2 regions of the Devosia sp. ZW T5_3 genome follow, and region 1 is predicted to be linked to the other one. Evidence: predicted binding sites of a transcription regulator. Region 1 holds the regulator's gene; the other holds the start of a gene.
The links. Region 1 encodes LexA, which represses DNA repair genes until DNA is damaged. Its sites were predicted from a motif close to TGTTCNNNNTGTGTTCNG; they were not measured.

Region 1 (7,516 bases):
TGGTGAGCACTGTGCCCGCCCCAATGGCGGCCTTGTCGCCCAAGGCATTGGAGGCCAGTGCAATACTGGTCAGCGCGTCGGGGGAATTGAGCGGCACCTCGATCATGGTGATCCCGGCGGCGACCAGCGCCTCGCAGACGGCGACGGTTTCGGGCGGGGTGATGCCGCGCAGGATGGCGATGATGTGACGGTGATTCATGGGTAACTCCGATCAGGCGATGGCGCTGCGGGCGGCTTTGAGGCCGGCCAGCACCACATCTGTTGCGTCGACGGGGAGGCCTGTTGCGCCGGTTTTGGCGAGCACATCGGCATAAAGCGCGCAAAGTGCGGCCGAGCCGATCAATGGCACAGGTTCGGCACCAATCAGATGACGATTGCTGCCGATCTCGGTGCCGATCAACAGGCCGGACAGGAAGCCGGCGCACCAATCGGGCGTGCGGCCGGAGAGGAGCGAGCCGGCGCGGACCTGAAACAATTGGCCGAGCAATTCCTGCGGGCGTTCGAGTCCGGCTGCGGCACCGGCCGCAAAGCCTTCGGCGCGGCCCGGGCCATCGAGGCTGCCAGCGAGGGAATGACGCAGCACCGAATGGGTGCTGAGGATTTCGAACAATTCGCCGGTCATGGCGGTAGCGAAATGATCGATGCGGGTGCCGTTGAGCTGCGCCCATTTGGAATGGGTGCCGGGCATGCAGACCACGCCGGTATAGCCGGGCCGCAGGGAGGCGAGCCCGAGCAACTGGGTTTCTTCGCCGCGCATGACATTGTCGGCGCCGTTTTTCTGGCAGACGCCGGGCAGAATCGAGACCGCGAAACGGGTGTTGGGCATGGCCGGCTGGACAGCACCCGCGAGCAGATGGCGCAGATCGGTGGGGGCTTCGAGATAGGGGGCTTCCAGCCACCCCTGGCGGGCGCCGGCCATACCGCAGACCAGCACCTCGATTGCGCCGGCGCGTGTGCCGGTGACCCCATCGAGCAATTCGCTCAGCGCGGCGGAATAGTCCTCGCGCGTGAGCTTGCCCATGCCCTTGGGGGAGTTGCGCGAGAACGTCACCGCGCCATCGGCAGCAATGCCCCAGGCGCGCAAGTTCGAGGTGCCCCAATCAACGGCGACCCAATCCACGATGTCAGTCAAAATCACTCCTCTGAGCCGCATGCCTTATCCCGGCGGGGCGACCCTAATAGTAGAGCGCCGGTGGAACCAGCCAGAATCTACGGATGCCGGCGAGACAGAACAAAGGCCCAAGGCCCATGGTTTCGTCTCCTCATTTGGTAAGCGAGCAGACGCGTTTCGGAACATTGCACAGGGCTTTTTTCTGCGCCTCTAAAAAGTATGATTTTTTGGCAGAATTCCGTTCACTACCGCTGTGGGCATGCTAGAAAGCTGCAATCGTTGAGGCACGATCCGCCAGCGCGGACAGTGAGGTATGAGGAAATGACTGCCAGCAAGCCCCAGAAGCTGCGTTCGCGCGCTTGGTTCGATAATCCTGACAATCCAGACATGACGGCGCTTTATCTCGAGCGTTACATGAACTTTGGCGTGTCGCGCGAAGAGCTTCAGTCGGACAAGCCGATCATTGGTATCGCGCAGACGGGGTCCGATCTTTCGCCGTGCAACCGCCACCACATCGTGCTGGCCGAACGCGTACGCGAAGGCATTCGGGAAGCGGGCGGCATTGCCATCGAATTCCCGGTGCATCCGATCCAGGAAACCGGCAAGCGCCCCACCGCCGGGCTCGATCGGAACCTCGCCTATCTGGGCCTGGTCGAAGTGCTTTATGGCTATCCCCTGGACGGCGTCGTGCTGACTATTGGCTGCGACAAGACCACGCCTGCCATGCTGATGGGCGCCGCCACGGTCAATATTCCCGCCATCGCGCTGTCGGTCGGGCCGATGCTCAATGGCTGGCACAAGGGCGAGCGCACTGGCTCGGGCACCATTGTATGGAAGGCCCGCCAGATGATGGCGGCTGGCGAGATCGATTATGCCCAGTTCATCGAACTGGTGGCGTCCTCGGCGCCGTCCACCGGCTTCTGCAACACGATGGGCACCGCAAGCACGATGAACTCGCTGGCCGAATCGCTGGGCATGCAATTGCCGGGCTCTGCCGCCATTCCCGCGCCGTATCGCGATCGCCAGGAAATGGCTTACCGCACTGGCAAGCGCATCGTGGACATGGTGCATGAGGATCTGAAGCCCTCCGACATCCTGACCAAGGACAATTTCATCAATACCATCGTGGTCAATTCCGCGATCGGTGGCTCGACCAATGCCCCGATCCATATCCAGGCCATTGCCAAGCACATTGGTGTCGAGCTGGAACTGCAGGATTTCCAGACCTATGGCCACAAGGTGCCGCTGCTGGTGAACATGCAGCCGGCGGGCGAATATCTGGGCGAGGACTTCTACCATGCTGGCGGCGTGCCGGCGGTGGTCCACGAACTGATGAGCCAGGGCCTGATCCGCGAGAATGCGCCGACCGTCAATGGCAAGACCATTGGCGAGAACTGCCGCAACAGCACGATCCAGGACGACAAGGTCATTCGCTCCTTCGACAATCCGCTCAAGGCCGAAGCCGGGTTCCTGGTGCTGCGGGGCAATCTGTTCGACAACGCCATCATGAAGACCAGCGTGATTTCTTCGGAATTCCGCGACCGCTATCTTAACAATCCGGCCAGCCCCGGCGCGTTCGAGGGCAAGGCTGTCGTGTTCGACGGGCCGGAGGATTACCACCACCGGATCGACGATCCCTCCCTCGAGATCGACGAACATACCCTGTTGTTCATGCGCGGCGCCGGGCCCATCGGCTATCCAGGCGCGGCGGAAGTCGTCAACATGCGGCCGCCTGATTACCTGATCAAGAAGGGTATCCATGCGCTGGCTTGTATCGGCGACGGCCGCCAGTCGGGCACGTCGGGTTCGCCCTCGATCCTCAACGCATCGCCCGAAGCGGCTGCCGGTGGCAATCTCGCCATCCTGCGGACCGGCGACCGGGTGCGCATCGATCTCAATACCGGCACGGCCAATATCCTGATTTCCGACGAGGAAATCGCCACGCGTCGGGCCGATCTGGAATCGATGGGCGGGTACAAATATCCCAAGCATCAGACCCCATGGCAGGAAATCCAGCGCGGCATCGTCGGCCAGCTCGGCGACGGCGCTATTTTGAAGCCAGCTGAAAAGTACCAGCGGATCGCTCAGACCAACGGGATTCCGCGGGATAATCACTAGGCGCGCTAAGTCTCAGAAACAGAAAGGCCCGCCAAACCAGCGGGCCTTTTTTACTCGGGAAAGGCGCTCAGATGCTCATGTGCTATGCGCCACTCGCCTCTTCGCTTGCCGAGAACGGTCGTTCCTCTGCCGCTGCCTTGCGCCAGTTGCCCTTCGATGACCGCTTGCCAATGAAAACTATAGATGCAGCTTGCCGCCGTATCCGCCTTGGCGATCCAGCGGACGTCTTCCAGCCAATATCTTTCGTTTGAAAACCGCTGCCAGGTCCGCTCGAAGGCGGCTCGCACTGACTCCATGCCATGGTAGGAGCCAGAGCTGAACCAAAAGGTCGCGTCGTCATCGATCAACGATGTCAGCAGCTCAAAATCATGCTGGTTGATGAGCTCGGCATAAGCTGCCATCACCGCCTCAGGCGTGGCGTGGTCCACTATCAGTACTTCCGCAGCAGCCCCACCAAGCGTCCCTGGACCTTGACCCGGTCAGGCGGGAAAATCCGGGTTTCATAGGCTGGGTTAGCAGCTTCGAGTGCGACGGTATTGCCCTTGCGGCGCAAGCGCTTGAGGGTGGCTTCCTCATCGTCGACCAGGGCGACGATGATTTCGCCGGTGCTGGCCGATTCCTGCTTCTTGATCAGGACGGTGTCGCCATCAAAAATACCGGCCTCGATCATGGAATCGCCGCGCACTTCCAGCGCGTAGTGTTCGCCGGCCCCCAGCATTTCGGGGGGCACCATGATGGTGTGGGAGTGGGTCTGGATAGCCTCAATGGGCGTGCCAGCCGCGATGCGGCCCATGACGGGGATCGAGATCGGACGGGCGTAATCGTCGCCAACAGATTGGCGCGCCGGCGGGTTGGATACCTTGCCCAGTGTGCCCTCGATGACCGATGGCTCGAAGCGCGCCTTGCGGCCGCCCAGCGAAGGATTCATCGAATCGGGAAGCTTGACCACTTCGAGGGCGCGGGCCCGGTTGGGCAGGCGGCGGATGAAGCCGCGCTCTTCCAGCGCGGTGATCAAGCGGTGAATGCCGGATTTGGACGCCAGATCGAGAGCGTCCTTCATTTCGTCGAATGAGGGAGGAATGCCGCTTTCCTTCATCCGTTCGTGGATGAACATCAGCAGCTCGTGTTGTTTGCGCGTCAGCATTGGCGGCCCTCCACAGGGATTCGGAACATAGGCAGAACGACTATACGTGTTCCAGTTATGTTCCGCAATATCCCCCGCGCCCGTATCGCGATTTTCTTGGCTCGACAGTCAAAATGCGTCGATCTCTATGGTTTCGACAATCGCACCTGCATGGGCGCCGGGGTCGAATTCTGGCTGGATGATCAGCATATCAGCATTTGACAGGGACGAGGTGTGGCCGCTGTCGGTCTGTGAGATCGGCATGAGCTCGGGGCCGGTTGGCGTGTGGACGAGCTGGGCGCGCATGAAGTGGCGGCGCGCCGAATTGGGCGGCGTGGGGCCAGCCAAAGGCAGGCGCCAACTGGGCTGTTCGACATAGCCGAGCCATTTGCGCAGGGCCGGCTTGATGAAGACGGTGGCAGTGACCATGGCCGAGACAGGATTGCCCGGCAGACCGAAAATCAGCGTCTTGCCGCGGGTGCCGAACATTAGTGGCTTGCCCGGGCGCATGTTGATGCGCCAGAAATCGAGCGTTACGCCGAGTTCGAGCAGAATTTCCTGGACGATATCGTGGTCACCCACGCTAGCGCCGCCGGTGGTGATCAAAATATCGGGCTCGGCCGCGAAGATCGATTCGAGCTTGGCGCGCAGGGCGGCGCGGTCATCACGGGCGATACCGTGATCGGTGACCTCGGCCGCATAGGGCGCGAACATGGGCGCAAGACCAAAACTGTTGGAGGCGACAATCTGGTCGGGCGCGAGTGGCGAGCCAGGCAGCGCCAACTCGTCGCCGGTGGCGAGAAGAGCAATGCGGGGGCGCGTGGCCACCGTAAGACTGGGCGCATTGGCGGCGGCAGCCACGGCCAGCTGCATCGGGCCCATGCGGACGCCAGCCTCGATCAGGGCATCGCCCGTGGCAAAGTCATTGCCAATGGCGCGGATGCTGCGACCGGGCTTGGGCTGCTCGGTAAAGCTCACCAGATTGCCGTTTACCGTCGCCTCTTCCTGCATGATGACGGCGTCGGCGCCAGCGGGAACCGGCGCGCCGGTGAAGATGCGGACGCACTGGCCTTCGGCGACGCTGCCAGAAAAACCTGCGCCGGCTTGGGACGTGCCGATCAGCGTCAGGCTATGGCCGGGAACGATGTCAGCGGCTCGGACGGCGTAGCCGTCCATGGCGCTGGCATTGAAGGGGGGCTGGTCGTGGGTGGCGAACAGTGTTTGCGCCAGCACGCGGCCATTGGCGTGGGCCAGGGCGACGCTTTCGGGCTGCACGGCGGGTACGCGAGCGAGAATGGCGGCGATGGCGTCTTCGACGGGCAAGAGGCTCATGGCGCGCGCGTAAAATCGCCGGACTTGCCGCCGGACTTTTCGAGGAGGCAGATGTCGGTGACCACCATGGCGCGGTCGATGGCCTTGGCCATGTCATAGAGCGTCAGCGCGGCGGTGGAGGCGGCGACCAGGGCTTCCATTTCGACACCGGTCTGGCCGGTGGTTTCGGCAGTGGCTTCAATGCGGATGGCGGTGTCGTTCTCGGCCGAGATGTCGACGCTGACCTTGGTGAGCGGGATCGGATGGCAGAGCGGGATCAGTTCGGCGGTTTTTTTTGCGGCCATGATGCCGGCAATGCGGGCTACGGCCAGGGCGTCGCCTTTTTTGAGGCTCCCGCCCATGATCGCGGTGATGGTGGCCGGCTGGGCGATGACCCGCGCTTGGGCGACGGCGCGGCGCTTGGTGGAGGCCTTGTCGCCGATATCGACGATATGGGCTTCGCCGCGCTCGTTCAGATGCGTAAGGCTGGCTTCAGCCATCAGCGGACGACCTCGGGGGCGCCCATCAGCAGGGTGCGGGTGGCGGCGGCAACATCGTCCTGGCGCATCAGGCTTTCGCCGACGAGGAAGGTGCCGATGCCGGCTTCCTGTTCGAGTTTGACCACATGGTCATGGCTCATAATGCCGCTTTCGCTGACCAGGAGGACGTTTTTCGGCACGCCGATGGCGAGATTGATCGAGGTGTCGAGCGTGGTCTCAAAGGTACGCAGATTGCGGTTGTTGATGCCGATGAACTCGGCGCCCAGAGCCAGCGCGCGGTCGAGTTCGAGCTGGTCGTGGACCTCAACGAGGGCGTCCATGCCCCATTCGGCGGCGGCGTCGAGCAGGTAGCGGGCCACGTCGTCGCCAATGGCGGCAAGAATGACCAGGATGCAATCGGCGCCCCAGGCGCGGGCTTCGGCGACCTGATAGGTTTCGAACAGGAAGTCCTTGCGCAAAACGGGCAAGCGCGTGGCGGCACGAGCCTCGATCAGGTAGCTGGGCGAGCCCTGGAAGGAAGGGCGGTCGGTCAGCACCGAGAGGCATGCGGCGCCGGCGGTTTCATAGGCGCGGGCTATTTCGGCCGGATTGAAATCGGGGCGGATCAGACCCTTGGAGGGACTGGCTTTTTTCACCTCGGCAATCAGGGCATATTGGCCCTGGCTGCGCTTGGCCTTGATGGCGCTGACGAAGCCGCGGGGCGCGGGCTGGTCGTGGGCCTGCGCCACGACCTCGGCCCAGGGGCGCATGGCTTTGGCCGCGGCGATTTCTTCGCGCTTATAGGCCTCGATCTGCTGCAGGATATCGCTCATTGGTCCTGTCCGTTGGAAACCGCCACGAGGCGGGCCAGAGTTTGTTTTGCTTTGCCGCTGTCGATTGCTTCGGCCGCCATGGCAGCGCCTTCGCGGAGGTCGGCGGCCTTGTCGGCCACGATGAGGGTTGCCGCCGTATTGAGCAATACAATGTCACGATAAGCGCCAGGAGCGCCGTCGAACAGCGCATGCATCGCCGCTGCATTATAGCTGGGATCGCCGCCGAGCAAATCCTTGGCGTCGTGACGCTTGAGGCCGGCCTGTTCGGGGGTGACTTCGAAGCTGCGCAGGTCGCCATTGGCGATCTGGGCGACGAAGCTTGGGCCGGTGACGGTGATTTCGTCGAGGCCATCGCTGCCATGCACGACCCAGGCCTTGATCGCCCGATTGGCGAGCAGGGCGGCAGCGACAGGCTCGACCCACTCCTCGGCATAGACGCCCAGCATGTAGCGGCGCACACCCGCCGGGTTGGATTGGGGGCCGAGCAGGTTGAACATGGTGCGCACGCCCATTTCGGCGCGCGAGGGGCCAACATGGCGCA
Region 2 (7,516 bases), on a different contig from region 1:
AGCCACCAAGCAGATGGAAACAGAAACCGGCATAATAGCCGGAGGCGGCGGGACGGGTGGCGTCCTCGATCAGTACCGCATTGTGAGTTTGCGCAAGGCTGCGCAGCGCCTCAAGCCTGGCATCAGGATTGCCGGGGTGGAGCAGCGTGTACGAAATGCCCAGCCGCAAAGCCGGCCCGAAATAGCGGCGATAGGAGACAAGGCAGGCGCCGATCTGGGCATGTATAGCCTCCGCCTCAAAGCCAAAGCCGCCCTGGTCACGGCCGGCGCTGACCATGGCCGAGAGGGCGAAATGGGCAAGGAGGCGCGGCTTCGAATATGCCTGGGGGCGGATCACGCGATGGGTTGTCGCCAGATGAGCGATGTCCTGCGATTTGGGATCACTCTTGGCGACACCGCGGCGCAGTAAGTCGGCCTCGAGCGCCAGGACATTGGTAGCGTCAGACACGACTTCGCCGGTGCGCACGGTAGGCACCGACCAGGATTGGCCGATTGGTGCGACAGCAGCGCAAGAGCCCAGCGGCGCCATGGGCGAAAGGGTGAGAAATCGGAACCCGGCCGCAGCGGCGGCCAGAATGGCATCCCACTCGGCTGCAGCGGCCGGCGTCAGGCTGGCGGCGCCGAAGAAGCGGCCTCTCTCGTAATCGGCGAGCAGATCGGCCGGACTACGCACGGACGAGCGGCGATCATAGACTTCGAGCAACAGCGATTGCAGGTCGGTCGGGCTGAGCCGGGCGGCAAGAATATCCACCAGGTTCGGCACGCCGGAGGCGGCAACGATCCGCTCGAGCAGCGCGTGCATGAAGTTCCTCCCCAAACGAAAATCCCCGCCACCAGCTTGGCTGGTGGCGGGGATGAGTCAAGACCGCTGTGGCGACGAGGCTTAGTGCCCCGGCGCGAATTCGGCTGGCATGGCGCGCGGGGCCGGCTTCTTGATGAAGAGAGCCGCGGCGACTGCGCCCAGCGAGATGATGGCGCCGCACAGGAATGCCGAGCGGATACCGCCGGTTGTTGCCGTCAGGATATCGGCACCGGTATTGGTGAGGCTGGTGGCCTGCAACGTCATGATGGCGACGAAGAGGGCCGTGCCTGCCGCGCCGGCGACCTGCTGGGCGGTACCGATCACGGCGCTGCCATGCGAATAAAGGTTGGGCGGCAGCGAGCCAAGGCTCACCGTGAACAGCGGGGTGAACATCAAAGCGAGGCCAACGCTCAGCGTCAGGTGAGCGGCGAGCAGCAGCCAGACCGAGGTATCCTGCTGCACGAAGGTCAGCCCCCACAGCGCAATGCTGAGCAGCACGGCGCCGGGTATGACCAGCGGCACGGGGCCGTATTTGTCAAACAGCGTGCCGACGGTGGGCGCGCAGAGGCCCATGACCAGACCGCCGGGCAACAACAGCAGGCCGGTTTGCAGGGTCGAGAGACCCAGCACATTCTGCAGATAGATCGGCAGCAGGATGAAGGCGCCGAACATGGCCATCATCAGGATCGCCATCATCGCCACCGAAATGGTGAAGACGCGCGAGGTGAGCGTGCGCAGGTCGAGCAGAGCGCGATCCTGCTTCTGCAGCGAGATCTGGCGCAGCACGAAGACGGCAATGACGGCGGCGCCGACCAGCAGCGGAATCCACGGCGAAACCGGGGTCGGATGGTGGGCCGCTTCGCCCAGCCCGCTCAGGCCATAGACGAAACCGCCAAAGCCGATGGCCGAGAGCACGACCGAGAGTACATCGATCGGCGCATCCTTGGGCGTGGTGACATTGACGATGCGCTTGGCACCCAGCGCCAGAGCGCCCAGGGCAATGGGCAGGACCAGAATAAACATCCAGCGCCAGTCGAGCACCGAGAGGATCAGGCCCGAAATGGTCGGACCAATGGCGGGCGCAACCGAGATGACAATGGAGATATTGCCCATCGTCTTGCCGCGCGATTCAGGCGGCACCAGGGTCATCACGGTGGTCATTAGCAGGGGCATCATGATGGCGGTGCCCGAAGCCTGCACGATGCGGCCGATGACCAGCACGGCAAAGCCGGGCGCGATGGCCGAAATCAGCGTGCCGGCGGAAAACAGCGACATGGCCAAGATAAAGACCGGGCGGGTATTGAGCCGCTGCAGCAGGAAGCCCGTGACGGGAATGACCACGGCCATGGTCAGCATGAAGGCTGTGGTGAGCCATTGGGCAGCGCCCGCCGTGATGTCCAGATCGTGCATCAGATGCGGCAAGGCCACACCCATGATCGTCTCATTGAGAATGACGACGAAAGCCGAGACGAGCAGCAGGGAAATCACCAGCTTGTTGCGGGCGGCATGATCCTGCGGCGGCGCGGCCTGGTCCGCCGGAGCGGGCACAATAGTGTTGTCGGTGGTCATGATGTCTTCCCTGAACCAAATTGGATGTCGCCATGATGACGAATGGCGGCGGCTGATTTCGACGTCACACTAGAAAGATCGTGTGACAGGCTGTGTCAGCAGCCGCAAAATAGTAAAGTCGATGCTTTAGTAATCTGCGCGCAGCGCCAGGTCAATACTAAATCGAACGCTTAAGTTGCATGCGCGAACTGCTCGTTCGAACGCAGGCCGCGTGGTTTAGGCCAGCATGGCAAAGCTGTCCACCCACATGCGTGCAAGCCAGCTATCCCCGTGGGAAGAACGTGGCTATCGTCCGGCTGGTTCTTGTTTTGTTCACGTGCAACTGCTATGTGTTACCGCACGTTAACTCAAGCGACGATTCGAGCAGTCGGCGCGCAAGGAGAGCAGTGATGGCCCTCTATCAGGCCCCGTCTTTCGAAGCCCTGGAAAAGCTGAGCCGCAGTCGCGACGCCGATCTGGCACGGCGCGAACTGGTCGATCCCAGCCGCAATCGCGGGCGTGGCGCGCAGTCCAATCGCAGCGGGCGGTTCGAAAAGCAGGTGCGCGAGGGGTTCGATGATGGCTGGAGCAGCACCGAGCCGATGCCGGCCTTCGAGACCATCGAGCATATGGAACGCGCCAAGACCATCATCACGACCAATGACAGCCCCGATATCGGATTCGAGCGTTCGATCAACGCCTATCGCGGTTGCGAGCATGGCTGTTCCTATTGCTTCGCGCGGCCGACGCATGCCTTTTTGGGGCATTCGGCGGGGATCGAATTCGAGCGCGATATCTATGTGAAGACCAATGCGGTGGAAGCGCTGCGGTCCGAACTGGGCGCGCGGAATTACAAGCCCAAGCCGATCGCCATGGGCACCAATACCGATCCCTATCAGCTGTCCGAGCGCAAGCATAAGCTGACGCGGGGTATCCTCGAAGTGATGCTGGAAACCCGACATCCGGTGATGATCACCACCAAATCGGCGCTGATCGTGCGCGATCTCGATATCCTGACCGAGCTGGCCAAGCTCAACCTGGTCAAGGTCGCCATTTCCATGACCACGATGGACCACAAGCTCAGCCGCAAGATGGAGCCGCGCGCCTCCTCCCCTGCCCGCCGGCTGGAAGCGATCCGCTTGCTCAGCGAAGCGGGCGTGCCGGTGGCGGTGTTTGCCTCCCCGATGATCCCGGCGATCAATGATATGGAGCTGGAGCGGATTCTCGACGCGGCGGCGGCACAAGGGGCCAAGAGCGCCTCGATGGTCCTGCTGCGGCTGCCCGGAGAAGTGCGCGACATTTTCCGCGAATGGCTGCTGCGCCATTTCCCCGACCGAGTGCGGCATGTGCTGGCGCTGGTGCGCGATACGCGTGGCGGCAAGGACTACGATTCGCGTTGGGGCACCCGCATGACGGGCGAAGGCCCCTATGCCACGCTGTTGCGCCAGCGCCTCGACAAGGCACGGGAACGCTATGGGTTGGACGTGAAGCTGCCGGGCTTGCGGACGGACCTGTTCGTCGCCCCCAAGCTCGAAGACAAGCAGATGAGCCTGTTCTAGGCCGCGACGGCGGCCACGCGCCCCAGGATAAAATCGAGCAAAGCCGGATCGGCATAGCTGGCGGCGCTGGTGCTGGCGCCGGCGGCTATCACGGCGTCATGACCAAGGCTGGTGCGAATACCCACGGTAGACAGCCCTGCCGCAGTGGCCGAAGCGATGCCGGTGCGGGAATCCTCGAAGGCGATGGAATGCTCGGGCTGCGCGCCGAGCAGGCGCAGGCCTTCGAGATAGGGCAAGGGATGCGGTTTGCCATGGGCCAGTTCCTCGCCAATCACCAGCGCCTTGAAGCGGTGGCGAATGCCCAGGCTATCGAGAATGAGATCGGCATTAGCGCGCGGGGCATTGGTGACTGCGGCCATAGGCAGGCCCATAGCGTCGGCGCGGTCCAGCAATTCCATCAGGCCCGGCACCGCATGAATGTCCGAGCGAGCCAGCTCGCGGAACATCGCCTCCTTGCCGCGCATCACCTCCATTCCCGCCTTGGGCGACAGATGCGGCACGAAGCGACGCGCGATGGCCTCATTGGCCAGACCCTGCAGTTCCAAGGCGAAACGCGCCTTGTCGAAATGCTCACCGTAGGGCGCAAAGGTGCGATTGAATGCTTCCAGATGCAGCGGATCGGTATCGGCCAACGTGCCGTCGATATCAAAGAGCAGGGCGGCGGCGGGCTTGATGGTCATGGATAATCCAGAAACTGGCTGATGCGGGAAAGCACAGCAATTCGGCGGCTTCGTCAATCGCCTGCAGATTTGCCGGCCCGGCGGAATGTCGATTAGTCTGGACGTTCGAGTGATTTTTCGATGAGCCTGCCATGCCGATTGCCGCTGCGCCCCTCAGCCTTGACCAATTGCGTGACATCATCGTCACGCGCCATCCCGAGACAAGCGGCGGACGCTTCAGCCTGCTCACCGAAGGCTGGGACAGTGTGGCGGTGGATGTCGATGACCGCCTGATTTTCAAGTTTCCGCGCGAGGCACGCGCGGAAGAGGCGCTGATGAGGGAGGCGCGGCTGCTAGAGGTCATCCGGCCGGCAGTCGACATGCCGGTGCCAGAGCTGACGCTTCATCACGCACCGCGGCTCTATTCGCGCCATGCCAAGCTGGCGGGCGAACATCTGCTGACCAAGCAGTACAAGCAGTTGAGCGAGCGCGACCGCGAGCGGCTGGCAGACAAGCTCGGTCTGTTTTATACGCAATTGCATGCCATTGATCCGGCGCCACTGCGAACGGCAGGCGCGGGCCCAATCGAGGCCATCGCACCCGCGGACGCAATTGCGGCTGGCGCGTTACCGATATTGCCGGATCATCTTCGGCCGCTGGTGGAGCAGACACTGACCAACTGGGCGACCCTAACGCCGGATCCCTACGGACAAACCTATGGGTTCTTCGATGGACATGGCTGGAACATGGCATTCGACCATGCCAGTGCCACGCTCACTGGTCTCTATGACTTCGCCGATTCCGGGTTTGGCTCGCTGCATGAGGAATTCACTTATTCGAGTTTTGTGTCGGCCGACCTGACTGAGCGGATCGTACGCCGCTACGAGATTGAGACGGGCAAACAGCTCGACCGCGAACGCATCCATCTGATCACGGGTGCGCATCGATTGTGGGAGCTGGCGCGGGAAGCCAACAATCCCGAGATGCATGCAATGATGATCGAAGCCGTTGAGGCTTGGGCGGCGCAGGTCTGAGGGTGCAAACGGTTTTTAGTTTGTGTCGGTTCGCAGCCGAGCCTTAGCAAACGGCTCCCAGCCCAAAGTCATGGCTGCCGCAGCAATGAGGATGGCGGCGGCGCCGAGCAATTGCCAGGCGCCGAGTCGGTGGCCGAAGACGATGAAATCGACAAGGATCGCCACGACCGGATAAATGAAGGAGAGCGCACCGATCAGCGGCGTGGGCAATTTCTGGATGGCGCCATAGAGCAGGATATAGACCAGCCCGGTGTGGACCACGCCGATGGCGGCCAGGCTCCCCCAGGTGGCGAGGCTGGTGGGTAGGCTCGAAAACCCGGAAAAGCGCGCGGCCATGAGCATGCCGACACCGACCTGGATCAGCGCGATCAGATGGGGCGGCACACCTTTGAGCTGTTTGGTGACCAAAGCAGCGATGGCGTAGAAAAACGCCGCGCCGAGCGAGAGCAGGATACCGCCGAGATAATCGCTGCCGCCGCCACCGGTCTTGCCATTGGCGATCAGCACCACGCCGGCAAAGGCGATGGCGAGCCAACCCAGCTTGTGAGCGGTGAGCCGCTCGCCGAGAAACAACACGCCAAAGGCCACCAGCATGAAGGGCTGGGTATTATAGACCGCCGTAGCGATGGAGATGGACGCCAGCGGGTAGGCGGCGAAGAGCAGCAGCCAATTAGCCACGATAGCGACGCCGCCCAGCACAGCCAGCAGGAATTGGCGCGGGTTGATGATGTCGCGCCGGAACAGGCCCAGCGCCGCGCAGGCCATGAGCAAGGGCACCGCGCCGAAAGCACAGCGCCAGAACACCACATCGATCAGCGGCTGATTGGAAAACACCACGAAAGCGCCAATCGTGCCCGAAATGGCCATGGCCGCCGTCATCTCTATAGTGCCGCGTGTGGTGCTCATGCTCTGCCCTCATTGTCAGAATGGAAGATAACGCCGCGCGGGGCGCGCTTCCATAGGGCTTGAAAGGCAGATGCGACTTCTGCTTTATATTATTCGGCGGATCTTTCGATTTACCTCGGAAAGCGAAAATGATCGACGATATCGACCGAAGCATCATCGAGGCCCTGTCGCAGGATGCCCGCCTGTCAATCAAGGAATTGGCGCAGCGGGTGGAGCTGTCATCACCCAGCGTGTCGGAGCGGCTGAAACGGCTGGAGGAGCGCGGCGTGATAAGGGGATTTACCCTCGATCTCGACTCCAAGGCGCTTGGCTATTCGCTCCAGGCCATCGTGCGGATCAAGCCGCTGCCGGGGAAGCTGCATATCGTGCAAAAGCTGATCGAAGACATTCCCCAGATCACCGAATGCGACAAGGTTACGGGCGATGATTGCTTTGTCGCGCGGCTGCAATTGCGGTCGATCGAGCAATTGGACGGGATTTTGGACCAGATTGCCGACAAAGCCGAGACCAGCACGGCAATCGTGAAGGCACAGCCGGTCAAACGCCGGCTGCCGCCCTTGGGACTGGTCTAATATTGCGACACGCGCCGCGCATAGCTCGACATGAAATCGAGCGAGGCCAGCACGCCACGCAGCGACAACCGCACTTTGCGCACGGGCTCGTCGGCAATAGTAAGTGGGACGTGCAGAATGACCGCGTTGCGCATCTTCATCTGCGCGATCAATGCGTCGCGGCGGAACTCGTCGGCTACAAACCATTGATTGCTGGTGTTGAAGCGGGTCTCCAGATCGCTGGCGAAATCGAAATTCTGCGGCATGACGCCGGTGAATTCGATGCTGATCGGGCGGCTCGTGTCCACTTCGGTGCCGTCGGCCGCGCCGGTGAAGGCGACATCGACATCGCCGGTGAGCCGGTTGTGGATCAGGGTCAGCTTCCAGGCGGGCAGGCCCGCGCTATTGAGCTCCTGGCTGCCCGTGCTGGCAAAGCAGGAATAGCCGTAATAGGTGG

Region 2: ACI3KW_RS22630 (PA0069 family radical SAM protein) is a predicted target of LexA. The motif match lies at 2,670-2,687, and genes of this name have one in related genera.

Annotation. Positions count from the first base shown of each region.
Region 1 covers NZ_JBJDRE010000002.1:32,773-40,288, forward strand. The annotation lists gene ACI3KW_RS02670 (2-dehydro-3-deoxy-6-phosphogalactonate aldolase) at 1-199, opposite strand, end outside; gene ACI3KW_RS02675 (2-dehydro-3-deoxygalactonokinase) at 212-1,132, opposite strand; gene ACI3KW_RS02680 (IlvD/Edd family dehydratase) at 1,433-3,229, shown strand; gene ACI3KW_RS02685 (YybH family protein) at 3,280-3,630, opposite strand; gene lexA (transcriptional repressor LexA) at 3,660-4,373, opposite strand; gene glp (gephyrin-like molybdotransferase Glp) at 4,482-5,684, opposite strand; gene moaC (cyclic pyranopterin monophosphate synthase MoaC) at 5,681-6,163, opposite strand; gene trpC (indole-3-glycerol phosphate synthase TrpC) at 6,163-6,975, opposite strand; gene trpD (anthranilate phosphoribosyltransferase) at 6,972-7,516, opposite strand, start outside.
Region 2 covers NZ_JBJDRE010000029.1:7,638-15,153, reverse strand. The annotation lists gene ACI3KW_RS22640 (hypothetical protein) at 1-802, opposite strand, end outside; gene ACI3KW_RS22635 (DHA2 family efflux MFS transporter permease subunit) at 884-2,371, opposite strand; gene ACI3KW_RS22630 (PA0069 family radical SAM protein) at 2,761-3,909, shown strand; gene ACI3KW_RS22625 (HAD family hydrolase) at 3,906-4,589, opposite strand; gene ACI3KW_RS22620 (phosphotransferase family protein) at 4,721-5,602, shown strand; gene ACI3KW_RS22615 (DMT family transporter) at 5,618-6,508, opposite strand; gene ACI3KW_RS22610 (Lrp/AsnC family transcriptional regulator) at 6,637-7,080, shown strand; gene ACI3KW_RS22605 (hypothetical protein) at 7,077-7,516, opposite strand, start outside.